Regions from separate parts of the Streptomyces sp. NPDC004327 genome, predicted to be linked through region 1. Evidence: riboswitches for the same ligand, from Rfam matches in the RefSeq annotation. Region 1 holds a riboswitch; the other holds the start of a gene.
The links. Region 1 has a riboswitch for thiamine pyrophosphate ahead of thiC (phosphomethylpyrimidine synthase ThiC). Riboswitches for the same ligand answer to the same signal wherever they lie in the genome.
Positions count from the first base shown of each region.

Region 2: another riboswitch for thiamine pyrophosphate. It lies ahead of ACFYU9_RS32230 (thiamine ABC transporter substrate binding subunit); the one in region 1 lies ahead of thiC (phosphomethylpyrimidine synthase ThiC).

Region 1 is NZ_JBIAME010000006.1:479,705-486,981, forward strand. It holds gene ACFYU9_RS22945 (DUF5326 family protein) at 1-2, shown strand, start outside; gene ACFYU9_RS22950 (IclR family transcriptional regulator) at 206-976, shown strand; gene ACFYU9_RS22955 (SsgA family sporulation/cell division regulator) at 1,050-1,484, shown strand; gene ACFYU9_RS22960 (YibE/F family protein) at 1,737-3,170, opposite strand; TPP riboswitch at 3,242-3,356, shown strand; gene thiC (phosphomethylpyrimidine synthase ThiC) at 3,351-5,150, shown strand; gene ACFYU9_RS22970 (hypothetical protein) at 5,220-6,020, opposite strand; gene ACFYU9_RS22975 (metallophosphoesterase) at 6,183-7,277, opposite strand, start outside.
Region 2 is NZ_JBIAME010000011.1:109,931-117,207, reverse strand. It holds gene ACFYU9_RS32245 (phosphatidate cytidylyltransferase) at 1-401, shown strand, start outside; gene ACFYU9_RS32240 (hypothetical protein) at 529-1,257, opposite strand; gene rlmN (23S rRNA (adenine(2503)-C(2))-methyltransferase RlmN) at 1,404-2,510, shown strand; TPP riboswitch at 2,540-2,650, shown strand; gene ACFYU9_RS32230 (thiamine ABC transporter substrate binding subunit) at 2,733-3,830, shown strand; gene ACFYU9_RS32225 (ABC transporter permease) at 3,893-5,506, shown strand; gene ACFYU9_RS32220 (ABC transporter ATP-binding protein) at 5,506-6,528, shown strand; gene ACFYU9_RS32215 (hypothetical protein) at 6,560-7,277, opposite strand, start outside.

The sequences.
Region 1 (7,277 bases):
AGCACTGCCCGTCGGGCGTTAGCCCGGCCGGGGGAACGCGCAGGTCGAAACCCCTGTGGCTCCGAGGCCTGCCATTAGAGTGGAAATCCTCTGCCGCCCCGGGAACCACAGGCGAAACCTCCGCGGTCCCAGGCCGCGGCGGGCGCGCGGGGGCGGCCCCCGCGGGCGGGTGCGACGCACTCGTCGACACGCCTGGGGGTGACCTTTGGCCACTGCTTCGCAGCCCGCTGCTCCTACTCTGATCGGCTCGGTGCAGCGGGCCCTGAGACTCCTCGAGGCCGTGGGCTCCCACGAGGACGGGGCCCCCGCCAAACAGCTCGCGCGCGAGGCGGGACTCCCGCTTCCCACCGCGTACCACCTGCTCCGCACCCTGACGCACGAGGGCTATCTGCGCCGCGACAAGGGTGTGTTCGTCTTCGGAGACGCCGCCGCCCGTCTGGTCGGCGGCGGAGCTGTGCAGAATCGTCGCACCAAGATCGAAGACTCTCTCGCCCGCTGGCGCGACACCATCGGTGTCCCCGTCTACTTCGCCGTCTACCGCGAGGGCGAGATCGAGCTGGTCTCGGTCGCCGACACCCCGTCCAATCCCGCGGTCGAGGAATGGGCGAACTTCAAGGAGACCGGCCACGCGCACGCGATCGGCCAGTGTCTGCTCTCTCAACTCGATCCGAAGAGCCGTCAAGACCACCTCGATCGCCACCCGGTGGAAGCCATCACCCCATATACGGTGCGTAATCAGCGTGCTCTTTTGGAGCGTTTGGGCGGTATGGGGCGAATGGAGCCCCTGGTGGAGCGTCAGGAATATGCGCTCGGCACGGTCTGTGCCGCGATCCCCATCACCGCGGGCTCCACGGCGGCCACGATGGCGATTTCACTCCCGCTCCACCAGCAAGAACGGTTGCTTCCCGCAGTCGAATGGCTACGTAATGAGATCGGAAGACTCTTCTCGTCACTCGCGTTCTCTATCAGTATCTGAAAAATCACTCCTTGTGATCTGCTAGGGCTTACAGCACGATTGCGTCAAAACTTCCACTACTGCGGGGTACATGATGCGAGAGACGGTTCAGGCCGAGGTCCTGATGAGCTTCCTCGTCTCCGAGGAGCTCTCCTTCAGGATCCCGGTGGAACTGCGATACGAGACCCGCGATCCGTACGCGGTGCGGATGACCTTCCACCTGCCCGGGGACGCCCCGGTGACCTGGGCGTTCGGGCGGGAGCTGCTGCTCGACGGGATCAACAGGCCGAGCGGGGACGGCGACGTGCACATCGCGCCGACCGACCCCGAGGGCCTCTCCGACGTGATGATCCGGCTCCAGGTCGGCGGCGACCGCGCCCTGTTCCGGGCCAGCGCACCGCCGCTGGTCGCGTTCCTCGACCGGACGGACAAGCTCGTCCCGCTCGGTCAGGAGCGGACCCTCGGTGACTTCGAGGACTACCTGGAGGAGGCACTCGGCCGGATCCTCGCGGAGGAGAACGCGGGCTGAGTCACGGCCGGGTCTCCGAGCCCCGGCCGTGCGCCCGGCCCCCCTGCCGGGTTCGCACCGCGTCCACCTGCGCGCCTGTTCTTGCGCGTCCGTTCCTGCGCGCCCATTCCTACGCACCCGTTCCTGCGCGTACGTCCCCGCGCCCGCTCATGCGGTCCGTTCCCTCGCGTACGTCCCCGCGTACGTCCCCGCGTCCGCTCGCGCGTACGTCCCCGCGTCCGTTCCGCCCGCTAGGCGCCCCGCGCAGCAAGGTCACTTCGCCCGTCGCCGCCGGCCGCCCCGTCCCCCTCGCGCCGCTGCTCCGCGCGCCGCCCGTCCCGCCGGAACCGGCTGTCCCGCCGGCCCAGGGAGGCCGGTCGCCGGCCGGTCGGCCGCGACCACGAGGGCCGCGAGGCCGGTGGTGACCGGCACCGAGGCGACCAGACCGATCGAGCCGACCAGCGTGCGGACGATCTCCTCCGCCACCAGCTCGCTGTTGGCCACCGTCCCCATGCTGCTCTGCGCGATGGAGAAGAGCAGCAGCAGCGGCAGTGCCGCGCCGGCGTAGGCGAGCACCAGGGTGTTCACCACCGAGGCGATGTGGTCCCGGCCGATCCGGATGCCGGCCCGGTAGAGCGCCCGCGGTCCCATGCCCGGGTCGGCCTGGTGGAGTTCCCAGACGGCCGAGGTCTGGGTGACCGTCACGTCGTCGAGCACGCCGAGCGAGCCGATGATGACGCCGGCGAGCAGCAGGCCCGACATGTCGATGTGCGGGTAGAGGCCGTGGATGAGACCGGTGCTGTCGTCGGTGTTGCCGCTGAGCGAGGCCCAGCCGACGAAGAGCGAGCCGAGCAGCCCGGTCAGCAGCAGCGAGACCAGCGTGCCGAGCACCGCGACCGAGGTGCGCGCCGAGAGCCCGTGGCACATGTAGAGGGCGATCAGCATGATCGCGCTCGCCCCGACGACGGCCACCACCAGCGGATTCGAGCCCTGGAGTATCGCCGGCAGGATGAAGAAGGTCAGCACCAGGAAGCTCGCGGCGAGCGCCACCAGTGCCATCACCCCGCGCATCCGGCCGACGATGACGACGGCGAGCGCGAAGATGCCGGCGAGCAGTGCGACGGGGAACTTCCGGTCCACGTCGGTGACCGAGTACTGCAGCTCGCGCGGCGCGTCCGGCGCGTACGCGACCACCACGCCCTGGCCCTCGTGGAGCTGCCGGGGCGCGTCCGGCTGCACGATCTCGGTGAACCTGCGGCCCTTGTCGCGCCCCGTGCCGACCTCGACGGTGGCCTTCTCGCACTGGCCCGTCGCGGACTCGGCGTTCCCGTTCTTGCAGTCGACGTGCACGACGGCGACCACCCGGCCCTGCTCGGTCTGCCGGTCGAAACCGACGCCCGTGCGCTGGTGCGCCGGCGAGCCGCCCGGCCACAGCACCACGAGCCCGACGAGCACGGCGGCGCCGAAGGGGATGAGGATCGCGGCGATGACCTTCCGCAGATGCCGGGAGACGGGCGCGGCCGGCCCGTGGCTGTGGCTGTGTCCGTGGGAGTGCCCCGAGGGCGCGGAGTGGTCGGAGCGGTCGGAGTGGTCATGGCCGTGCCCGGGGGACTGGCCGGAGTGGCCGGTGGCCGGACCGGGGGAGTGGCCGTGGCCGCCATGGCCCTCGTGGCCATGCGTTTCGGGGGTCTGCTGCGTCGAAGTCACTGCTCGATCCTCGCAAGAACGCTGGGGGCCCACTGTTCAGCACGCCAGGGTTGACGCTAGCGTGGTGGCACCTTTGCACACGCGGGAGCTCGGAGCACCGGGCTGAGAGGGCGCTGAAGATCGCTGCGCCGACCGCCGAACCTGTTACCGGGTAATGCCGGCGTAGGGAGATTCGGTCTCATGACCATTCAGGATGCACGCACGCCTGCCTCCGACCAGAACGCCCCGCAGGGCAGCGGCCAGGGCGAGCGCACGCCGGGCTGGCACAAGGGGTACGTCGAGGGCTCCCGCCCCGACCTCCGGGTGCCGGTCCGCCAGGTGCACCTCACCAACGGCAAGGACGTGACGCTGTACGACACGTCCGGTCCGTACACCGATCCCGCCGTCGAGACCGACGTGCGGCGCGGACTGCCGCCGCTGCGCGAGAACTGGATCATTGCGCGCGGCGACACCGAGGAGTACGCGGGCCGTCCGGTCCGCCCCGAGGACGACGGCGTCAAGCACACCTCGCCCCGCGGCGGTGGGCTCAAGAACCTCGACGCGGTCTTCCCGGGCCGGCCGCGGCTGCCCCGCCGGGGCCGCGCCGGGCAGGCGGTGACCCAGCTCGCGTACGCCCGCCGTGGCGAGATCACGCCGGAGATGGAGTACGTCGCGATCCGCGAGAACGTCTCCCCCGAGGTCGTTCGCGAGGAGATCGCGGCCGGGCGCGCGGTGCTGCCGGCCAACGTCAACCACCCGGAGATCGAGCCGATGATCATCGGCAAGCGGTTCCTGGTGAAGGTCAACGCGAACATCGGCAACTCCGCCGTGACCTCCTCGATCGAGGAGGAGGTGGAGAAGATGACCTGGGCGACCCGGTGGGGCGCCGACACGGTCATGGACCTGTCCACCGGCCGCAACATCCACACCACCCGTGAGTGGGTGCTGCGCAACTCCCCCGTGCCGATCGGCACCGTGCCGCTCTACCAGGCCCTGGAGAAGGTCGACGGCAAGGCCGAGGAGCTGACCTGGGAGATCTACAAGGACACGGTCATCGAGCAGGCCGAGCAGGGCGTCGACTACATGACGGTGCACGCCGGCGTGCTGCTGCCGTACGTGCCGCTCACCGCGCGCCGCAAGACCGGCATCGTCTCGCGCGGCGGCTCGATCATGGCCGCCTGGTGTCTCGCGCACCACAAGGAGAACTTCCTCTACACCCACTTCGAGGAGCTCTGCGAGATCCTGGCGGCGTACGACGTCACGTACTCGCTCGGTGACGGCCTGCGGCCCGGCTCGATCGCGGACGCCAACGACGAGGCGCAGTTCGCCGAGCTGCGCACGCTCGGCGAGCTGAACACGATCGCCAAGCGCCACAACGTGCAGACGATGATCGAGGGCCCGGGCCACGTCCCGATGCACAAGATCAAGGAGAACATCGACCTCCAGCAGGAGATCTGCGAGGAGGCGCCGTTCTACACGCTCGGCCCGCTGACCACGGACGTCGCCCCGGCGTACGACCACATCACCTCGGGCATCGGCGCCGCGATGATCGCCTGGTGGGGCACCGCGATGCTCTGCTACGTCACGCCCAAGGAGCACCTGGGCCTGCCCAACCGCGACGACGTGAAGACCGGTGTCATCACGTACAAGATCGCGGCGCACGCGGCGGACCTGGCGAAGGGGCACCCGGGCGCGCAGGAGTGGGACGACGCGCTGTCGGACGCGCGGTTCGAGTTCCGCTGGGAGGACCAGTTCAACCTGGCCCTCGACCCGGACACGGCCCGGGAGTTCCACGACGAGACGCTGCCGGCGGAGCCCGCGAAGACGGCGCACTTCTGCTCGATGTGCGGGCCGAAGTTCTGCTCGATGAAGATCTCGCAGGACATCCGCCGCGAGCACGGCGGGGATCTGAAGGCCGACGAGATCGAGGCCGGCATGGCCGAGAAGTCGGCGGAGTTCGCGGCGTCCGGGAACCGGGTGTACCTGCCGCTGGCCGACTGAGGCACGCGCACGGACAGGCACTGACGGCGGGTCGCTCATCGGGGGGTGAGTGACCCGCCGTCAGGCGCGTCACGCGTCAGGGCTCGTGAAGTCCGGGCTGGTGAAACCGGGGCTCGTGTAGGTCGGGCGCGGGGCCGGGGAGCCCTCGTTCGGGCTGGTGAAGTCCGGGCCGCTGTAGCCGACCTTGGGTATGCGGCCGGCCGGCGACCGGGGCGACTGCGGGGCCGACTGCTGCGGCACGTCCGGTGCCGCGGCGAGGGCGTCGCGCAGGAAGGGGTGGATGCCCCGCTCGGTCAGGGCCCGGCACCAGGCTTCCCGGGCGCGCGTCAGCTCGTCGTCGGGGGTCTGGGCGGGGAGCTCGGTGGCGCTGTTGCGCAGGGCCGTGACCAGCAGTCCGGCCGCCGCGAAGAGCAGCCCGGCCGCGGCGACGGCGCCGAAGAGGAGGCCCGCGGTGAGCAGGGTGTCGGCGAAGGCGGGCGCCGGGTCGAGCATCTTCAGGACCGCGCCGACGAACAGGAAGATCACGGCCGCGGTGCCCGCGAGGAGCGGGCCGAGGACGGTGACGACGGCGACGAGGCCGGCGCCGCCCGCACCACCGGTGTCGTCCGCGCCGTCCGTGCCGCTCGCCGCGCGGGCCCGCTCGCGGACCTGCTCCCGCACCTTCACGAAGTGGTCGTACTCGACCGCGGCGGCGGTCGTGATCAGCGTCGTGGCGTTCAGCGCCATCGAGCGCAGCTGAGTGGTGGTCAGCCGGGACCCGGATCCGGCCAGATCCGGATGGTCGTGCGCGGTGCGCAGTGCCTCGTCGAGGACGCGCTCGAACTCGGCACGGTCCTCGGTCAGCAGGTGCGGAGCCACGTTCATGTGCATCCCCCGATGCTCCGTGGGGGCCGGAACCAGCCGTCTTCGACGGCGGGTTCGGGCAGAAACGGAGGAGAGCCTGCTACGGATGAGCCGATGGTATTGCGGTCACGGCACGTGGTGACAGGGTGTTTCGGGAAATCGCCTTCCCCGGATGCGTACGGTTATGCGTCAGGCGGACAGCGGGAGTTGGACGACCAGCAGCTTTCCGGCCATGGTCACTCCGCCGTCCATCGCGATGGCGAGCCCGTCCGCGTAGAGGTGCGGACCCTCGACCTGCGGGCGCTCTCCCTCCTCGCCGTCCTCCGTGCCGACCTGGCCGAGAAGGTACGGGATGGGGCTGTGGCCGTGCACGATCCGGTTGCCGCCGTAGGTGCCGAGCATCTCGCGGACGGCCGGCGGGCCGGCCTCCTCGTCGCGGAAGGCGAAGCGCTTGGTGAACTTCCGGAACAGGTCCCAGACCTCGTCGGCGTCGTTGCGGTTGAGGGTCTCCTTGACCGTCTCGTTGACGTCCTCGATCGTGTCGCCGTACTCGAGGTACGCGGTGGTGTCCGAGTGCAGCAGCAGGTGGCCGTCCTCCTCCGCCATGGAGTCGAGCCGGGACATCCACTGGAGGTGGACGTCCTGGAGGCGGTCCATGTCGTGCTTCTGGCCGCCGTTGAGCAGCCAGGCGGCCTGGAAGGTGGCGGTGCCGGCGCCGGAGCTGACCGGCGTGTCGCCGAAGCGCTTGGCGCCGATGAGGAGCAGCTCGTGGTTGCCCATCAGGGCCTTGCAGTAGCCGCCGGCGGCCGCCGCCTCGGCGGACAGCCGCATCACGAGGTCGATGACGCCGATGCCGTCGGGGCCGCGGTCGGTGAAGTCGCCGAGGAACCACAGCCGGGTGTTGCCGGCGGCCCAGCCGCCGTTCTCGTCGATGATGCCCTGGGCGCGCAGCGCTTCGAGCAGCTCGTCGAGATAGCCGTGGACGTCGCCCACGACGTACAGCGGGCCGCGGCCGTCGGGGCGCGCGGCGGCCGGCTGGGGCACCGGGGTGACGTGGACCTGGACGGTGTCGCCGCGGTTGATGACCGGGAGGTCGCGCTCGGTCGGCGTGTACCCCTCGGGCGGCTCGTCGTCGGGGAAGGCGTTGCCGGGGTGTCCGGAGCCGACGGCCCCGCTCGGTTCGACGGCTCCGGCCGGTCCTGCGGTGCCGGTCGCTCCGGCGGTGCCGATCGGTCCGACGGACCCGGCGGCGAAGAAGTCGTACGGCTCGGGCGCCTCGTACGG
Region 2 (7,277 bases), on a different contig from region 1:
GGGTGCTGACCTTCCTGCTCCTGACGGTGGTCAGCGACACCGGCGCGTACGCGGTCGGCTGGCGCTTCGGCAAGCACAAGCTGGCGCCGCGCATCAGCCCCGGCAAGACCCGTGAGGGGCTGGTCGGCGCGGTGACGTTCGCGATGGCGGCGGGTGCGCTGTGCATGGAGTTCCTGATTGACGACGGCGCCTGGTGGCAGGGCCTGATCCTGGGCCTCGCGGTGGCGGCCAGCGCGACCCTGGGCGACCTGGGCGAGTCGATGATCAAGCGTGATCTCGGCATCAAGGACATGGGCACGCTGCTGCCCGGTCACGGCGGCATCATGGACCGGCTGGACTCGCTGCTGCCGACGGCGCCGGTGGTCTGGCTGCTGCTGGTGCTGTTCGTGGGCAGCGGCTGACCGGCGCGTCCACCGGGTTCGCGCAAGGGCCCCCGGCCCGCACCTTCGAGTGCGGGCCGGGGGCCCTTCCGCATAGTCCGCGCCCGGGGGCCCTTGCGCGTCGCCTCCGGCCCGGACGGCCCGCCGGTCAGCCGCGGTCCGGGTTGATCCCCGCCGCGACCGCCTGTACGCGGGCGATCTGGAGCTTCGCCGCGTACTTCACGTTCTCGGGCGAGGTGTCGCTCGCCATGACGTAGGCCACGACGGAGCCGACGCGCATGACGACGTCGATGCTGTTGTCGTGCTGGAACGCCTGGGTCTCCTCGGCGCCGGTGTCCATCGTCAGCGGCTTCACCGGGTGCTCGTCCGCGTCGCCGGGCTTCCGCTTCTGCTCCGCGAGGGCCTTCGTCTCCGCGGTGGCGCCGGCCTCGTCCGCGAAGGAGAGGAGGCTGAACTCGATCCGCGCCCCGTCCGGGTTGCGCGACTCCATGTCCTTGTGCCCGGCCACCTGGATCCCGGGGGCGCACGGCGCCTTCGTCAGCTCGGGGCAGCCCTTGAGGGCGTCGGCGCCCTGGATCACGACGCTTTCGCCGCTGGACATGGACTGCAGGCTGCCGTCGGCCGGGAGCGCGGCGTACATGCCCGTCGCGTCCACCGACGCCGGCGGGAAGTTCGGCGTGATGCTCTGGTGGTCGGTGGGAGCCGCAGACCCGCCGCCCTGCTGGGCGGGCGCGCCCGAGGCCGCGCTCTTGGCGCTCGGGCTTCCCGTGCCCGGGCCGCCCGCCGGCGGGTTCGCCGCCGTGCTCCCGTCCTTGCACGCCGTCAGCGCGAGCGCCAGTACCGCCGCGACGGCGGCCCCCCGTACAACAGCCTTCACCTGGGACTCCTCAGCGGTGCCGGTCCGGCCGCCCCGGCCGGACCAAGATCAGTTCATTGGCATGAACACCCAACCCCATGAGGCGGTGATCGGCCAATTCGCGGGGTGCGCCGGTCCCGGAATCCGTCTGCGACACTGGTAGGACCATGCCGAAGCCCGGAGAACTCACTTTCGTCGCCCCGCGCGGAGCCAAGCAGCCCCCGCGGCACCTCGCCGACCTCTCGCCCGCCGAGCGCAAGGAGGCGGTCGCCGCGATCGGCGAGAAGCCGTTCCGCGCCAAGCAGCTGTCCACGCACTACTTCGCGCGGTACGCGCACGACCCGGCCGAGTGGACCGACATCCCGGCCGCCTCGCGCGAGAAGCTCGCGGGCGAGCTGCTGCCCGATCTGATGTCGGTGGTGCGGCACGTGTCGTGCGACGACGACACGACCCGCAAGACGCTGTGGAAGCTGCACGACGGCACGCTCGTGGAGTCGGTGCTCATGCGCTACCCGGACCGGGTGACCATGTGCATCTCCTCGCAGGCCGGCTGCGGCATGAACTGCCCGTTCTGTGCCACCGGCCAGGCGGGTCTCGACCGCAACCTGTCCACGGCGGAGATCGTCCACCAGATCGTCGACGGCATGCGCGCGCTGCGCGACGGCGAGGTCCCCGGCGGCCCCGCCCGGCTGTCGAACATCGTGTTCATGGGCATGGGCGAGCCGCTCGCCAACTACAAGCGGGTCGTCGGCGCCATCCGCCGGCTCACCGACCCGGAGCCGGACGGCCTCGGCCTGTCGCAGCGCGGCATCACCGTCTCCACGGTCGGTCTGGTCCCGGCGATGCTGCGGTTCGCCGACGAGGGCTTCAAGTGCCGGCTCGCGGTGTCGCTGCACGCCCCGGACGACGAGCTGCGCGACACCCTCGTGCCGGTGAACACCCGCTGGAAGGTCCGTGAGGTCCTCGACGCGGCGTGGGAGTACGCGGAGAAGTCCGGCCGCCGGATCTCCATCGAGTACGCCCTGATCCGGGACATCAACGACCAGGCGTGGCGCGGTGACCTGCTGGGCCGGCTGCTCAAGGGCAAGCGGGTGCACGTCAACCTGATCCCGCTGAACCCGACCCCGGGCTCCAAGTGGACCGCGTCCCGGCCGGAGGACGAGAAGGCGTTCGTCGAGGCGATCGCCGCCCACGGCGTGCCGGTCACCGTCCGCGACACCCGCGGTCAGGAGATCGACGGCGCCTGTGGACAGCTCGCCGCCGCCGAACGCTGACCTTGTAGTCTGAGCTCGAACACATCTTCACATTCCGACAGGGGAGCGCCACAGCGCTGAGAGTGCGGTCACCGTAGGACCGCAGACCCTCTGAACCTCGCCCGGGTCATTCCGGGTAGGAAGTTCGGTCGTAACTCGAGCTGTTGCGCCCTGCCCGCGCCCGGTGTCCCGGGAGCGGGCAGGGCCGCGTCTCCTTCTGGTCACACCCAGGAGGACATTCACGTGAACATCAGGAAGGCGGCCGCCGCCGCGCTCGTCGGCGCGCTCGGCGTCACCACCCTCGCCGCCTGCGGCACCAGCGACGGCCGTGGGGCGGCCGGCAAGACCGGCGAGCCCGCCCCGAAGACCGTGACGCTCGTCAGCCACGACTCCTTCGCCGCCTCCAAGGAGGTGCTCGCGGCCTTCACCAAGGAGACCGGTTTCACGGTCAAGGTGCTCAAGAGCGGCGACGCGGGCGAGGCCGTCAACAAGGAGATCCTGACCAAGGGCGCCCCGCAGGGCGACGTCTTCTTCGGCGTCGACAACACGCTGCTGTCCCGCGCCCTCGACAACGGCATCTTCGTGCCGTACGAGGCCAAGGGCCTGGGCCGGATCCCCGACGCCTTCCAGCTGGACAAGGCGCGGCACCGGGTCACCCCGGTCGACTCCGGCGACATCTGCGTCAACTACGACAAGGCGTACTTCGCGCAGAAGAAGCTCGCGCCGCCGCAGACCTTCGACGACCTGGCCAAGCCGGCGTACAAGGACCTGCTCGTCGTGGAGAACCCCGAGCGGTCCTCCCCGGGGCTCGGCTTCCTCCTCGGCACGGCCGCGAAGTACGGCGACGCCGGGTGGCCGGACTACTGGAAGAAGCTCAAGGCCAACGGCGTGAAGACCGTCGACAGCTGGGAGCTCGCCTACAACCAGGAGTTCTCCGGCTCCTCCGGCGGCAAGAAGGCCAAGGGCGACCGGCCGCTGGTGGTGTCGTACGCCTCCTCCCCGCCGGCCGAGGTGCTGTACTCCGAGCCGCAGCCGAAGGTCGCGCCGACCGGCGTGTCCACCGGCACCTGCTTCCGGCAGACCGAGTTCGCGGGCCTGCTCGACGGGGCGAGGAACCCCGAGGGCGGCAAGGCGCTCATCGACTTCCTGATCTCGAAGAAGTTCCAGGAGGACATGCCGCTGCAGATGTTCGTCAACCCCGTCGCGAACGACGCGTCGCTGCCGGAGCTGTTCACCAAGCACGGCGTGGTGATCGACAAGCCGGAGACGCTGGCGCCGAAGAAGATCGCCGACAACCGTGACCAGTGGATCCAGCAGTGGACCTCGCTCGTCCTGAAGTAGCCGCCCGCGGCAGGGGTACGGCCCGCAGCCGCGTCGCGGGGAACGCGACGCGGCTCGGGCTGATGGTCCTGCCCGTCGTCTTCTTCGCGGTGTTCTTCGCCTGGCCCGTCGTCTCGATCGTCGAGCGCGGGCTGCGGCCCGACGGGCACTGGGCGCTGGGCCGGTTCACGGAGACGCTGAGCCGGCCCGACATCCTCGACGTGCTGTGGTTCACGCTGTGGCAGGCGCTGGCCTCCACCGCGCTCACCCTGCTCGTCGCGCTGCCCGGCGCCTATGTCTTCGCCCGGCTCGACTTCCCCGGCAAGAAGCTGCTCCGCGCGGTCGTCACCGTGCCGTTCGTGCTGCCGACCGTCATGGTCGGCACCGCGTTCCTCGCCCTGGTGGGCCGCCGCGGGCTGCTCGACGACTGGTGGGGCGTCCGGCTCGACACCAGCGTGTGGGCGATCCTGCTCGCCCACGTCTTCTTCAACTACGCGGTCGTCGTCCGCACCGTCGGCGGCCTGTGGGCCCAGCTCGACCCGCGCCAGGAGGAGGCCGCCCGGGTGCTCGGCGCCTCCCGGCTGCGGGCCTGGCGGACGGTGACGCTGCCCGCGCTCGCCCCGTCGGTGGCCGCCGCCGCGCTCATGGTGTTCCTGTTCACCGCGAGCTCCTTCGGCATCGTGCAGATCCTCGGCGGCCCCACGTACTCCACGCTGGAGACCGAGATCTACCGGCAGACCGCCGACCGGCTCCAGCTGTCCACGGCCGCCGTGCTCACCCTGGTGCAGTTCGTCATGGTCGGCGCGATCCTCGCCGTGCACGCCCGCGCGGTACGGCGCCGGGAGACCGCGCTGAGACTGGTGCCGGCCGAGCGGACCGCGCGCCGGCCGCGCGGCGCCGGCCAGTGGGCGCTGCTCGGCGGGGTACTGCTGTTGATCGCGCTGCTGATCCTCGCGCCGCTCGGCGTCCTCGTCGAACGCTCCTTCGCCACGCCCGGCGGCTACGGCCTCGACTACTACCGGGCACTGCAGTCCGTCGACGAGAACGGCACCTTCCTCGTGCCGATGACCGACACCATCGTCAACTCGCTCCAGTACGCGCTCGCCGCCACCGCCATCGCCGTCGTCATCGGCGGTCTCGCCGCCGCCGCGCTCACCCGGCGTGCCGGACGGCTGGTGCGCGGCTTCGACGCGCTGCTCATGCTGCCGCTCGGGGTGTCCGCCGTCACCGTCGGCTTCGGCTTCCTCATCACCCTCGACGAGCCGCCGCTCGACCTGCGGGCCAGCTGGATCCTCGTACCGCTCGCGCAGGCCCTGGTCGGCGTGCCCTTCGTCGTACGGATCATGCTGCCCGTGCTGCGGGCCGTGGACGAACGGCTGCGGGAGGCGGCGGCCGTGCTCGGGGCCTCGCCGTGGCGGGCGTGGCGGGAGGTCGACCTGCCGCTCGTGCGGCGGGCGCTGCTCATCGCCGCAGGCTTCGCCTTCGCGGTGTCGCTCGGCGAGTTCGGCGCGACCGTGTTCATCGCCCGTCCCGACAACCCGACGCTGCCGGTCGCCGTCGCCCGGCTGCTGAGCCGGCCCGGTGAGCTCAACTACGGCCAGGCCATGGCCCTTTCGACGATTCTCATGGTGGTGTGCGCGGTGTCCCTGCTGCTCCTCGAACGGCTCCGCTCCGACCGGACCTCGGGGGAGTTCTGATGCTGACGCTGACCGGCGCGACCGTACGCTTCGGGGACCGTGCCGTCCTGGACGCGGTGGACCTGGAGGTCGCCGAGCACGAGATCGTGTGCGTGCTGGGGCCGAGCGGCAGCGGCAAGTCGACACTGCTGCGCGCCGTCGCCGGACTCCAGCCGCTGGACGGCGGGCGGGTGCTGCTCGGCGGCGCCGACCAGGCCGGGGTGCCGGTGCACCGGCGCGGTGTCGGCCTCATGTTCCAGGACCACCAGCTCTTCCCGCAGCGCGACGTCGCCGGCAACGTCGCCTTCGGGCTGCGCATGCGCGGCGCGTCCAGGGCCGAACAGGCCACCCGTGTCGACGAGTTGCTGGACCTGGTCGGTCTGCCCGGTGCCGGGCGCCGGGCCGTCTCCGCGCTCTCCGGCGGCGAGCAGCAGCGCGTCGCCCTCGCCCGCGCCCTCGCCCCGCGGCCCCGGCTCCTCATGCTCGACGAGCCGCTCGGCCAGCTCGACCGGGGCCTGCGCGAACGTCTCGTCGTCGAACTGCGCGGCCTCTTCGGCGCGTTGGGCACCACCGTGCTCGCCGTCACCCACGACCAGGGCGAGGCGTTCGCCCTCGCCGACCGGGTCGTCGTCATGCGCGACGGCCGCATCGCCCAGTCCGGTACGCCCCTTGAGGTGTGGCGGCGCCCCGCCTCCGAGTTCGTCGCCCGCTTCCTCGGCTTCGACAACGTCGTCCCGGCCACCGTCACCGGCGCCGCCGCCACCACCGTCTGGGGCAAGATCCCGGTCCCCGACGGCTCCCCCCAGGGCGACCGCCCCCTCCTCGTCCGCCCGGCGGGCGTCCGCCTCGCCACCCCGGGCGAGGGCCTCGCCTGCCGTGTCGAGACCCGCACCTTCCGCGGCCACCACGTCGCCGTCACCCTCCGCCCGGCCGAAGGCCCGCTCCTGGAGGCGGAGTTCGCCCTTCGGGACGCGCCGGAGGCGGGCGCCGAGGTGGACGTGGTGTTCGACGCGGACGAGGTGGTCGTGCTCGACGCGGGCTAGGGCCTGTCCGGCGGATCAGGGCAGGGCAGGCCTAGAACACCGAGCCGTACGGCGAGGTCCACACCCGGTCGTACAGTGTGCGCAGCCACGGCGACCGGACCTCGGGCAGCCGGGCCAGCGTGTACAGGAACGCGTCGCGGTCGGGCCGCAGGAGCGACCACGGGTGGTCCGGCAGCGGATAGTCGTCGCGCAGCACGCCGGCCGGCAGTGTGCCGGACGCCGGTATCGGCCGGGTCTCCCCGGGCAGCGCCAGATAAGACCAGACGCCGTCGGGCAGCGGCACGGCGGCCGCGCCGACGGGCGGCGGTGCGCCGTACGGGACGAGCACGATGTCGAGGTCGTCGCCCGGCAGTCCCGGACCGGCGAGGCCGACCTGCTTCGCCGGGCCCTCGGCCGGCAGCAGCGCCCTCACAGCCGGGCCGAGCAGCTCGGTGACGAGCCCGGCGGGCAGGACCACCGGCCCGCCGTCGGAGGCCGCGAGCAGATGGGCCAGGGCCGCACCGGTGGCCGCCGCCCAGCGTGGGCTCCAGCGGCCGGGGGGTTCCACGGGAGGCAGCGGCGTCAGCTCCCCTACGGGAGCGGGCACACCGGTGGACACGCGGCGCACCGCGTCCGGCTCGAACCACACCGCCGACCAGATCCCGCAGTCGTCCTCGCGGCACGCCACCGGCAACCCGCATGCCTCGCACACCAGGTTGGGCCCTTCACCGGCCACGACGCCCAGGCAGGAGTCGCCACAGCGCTCGGGG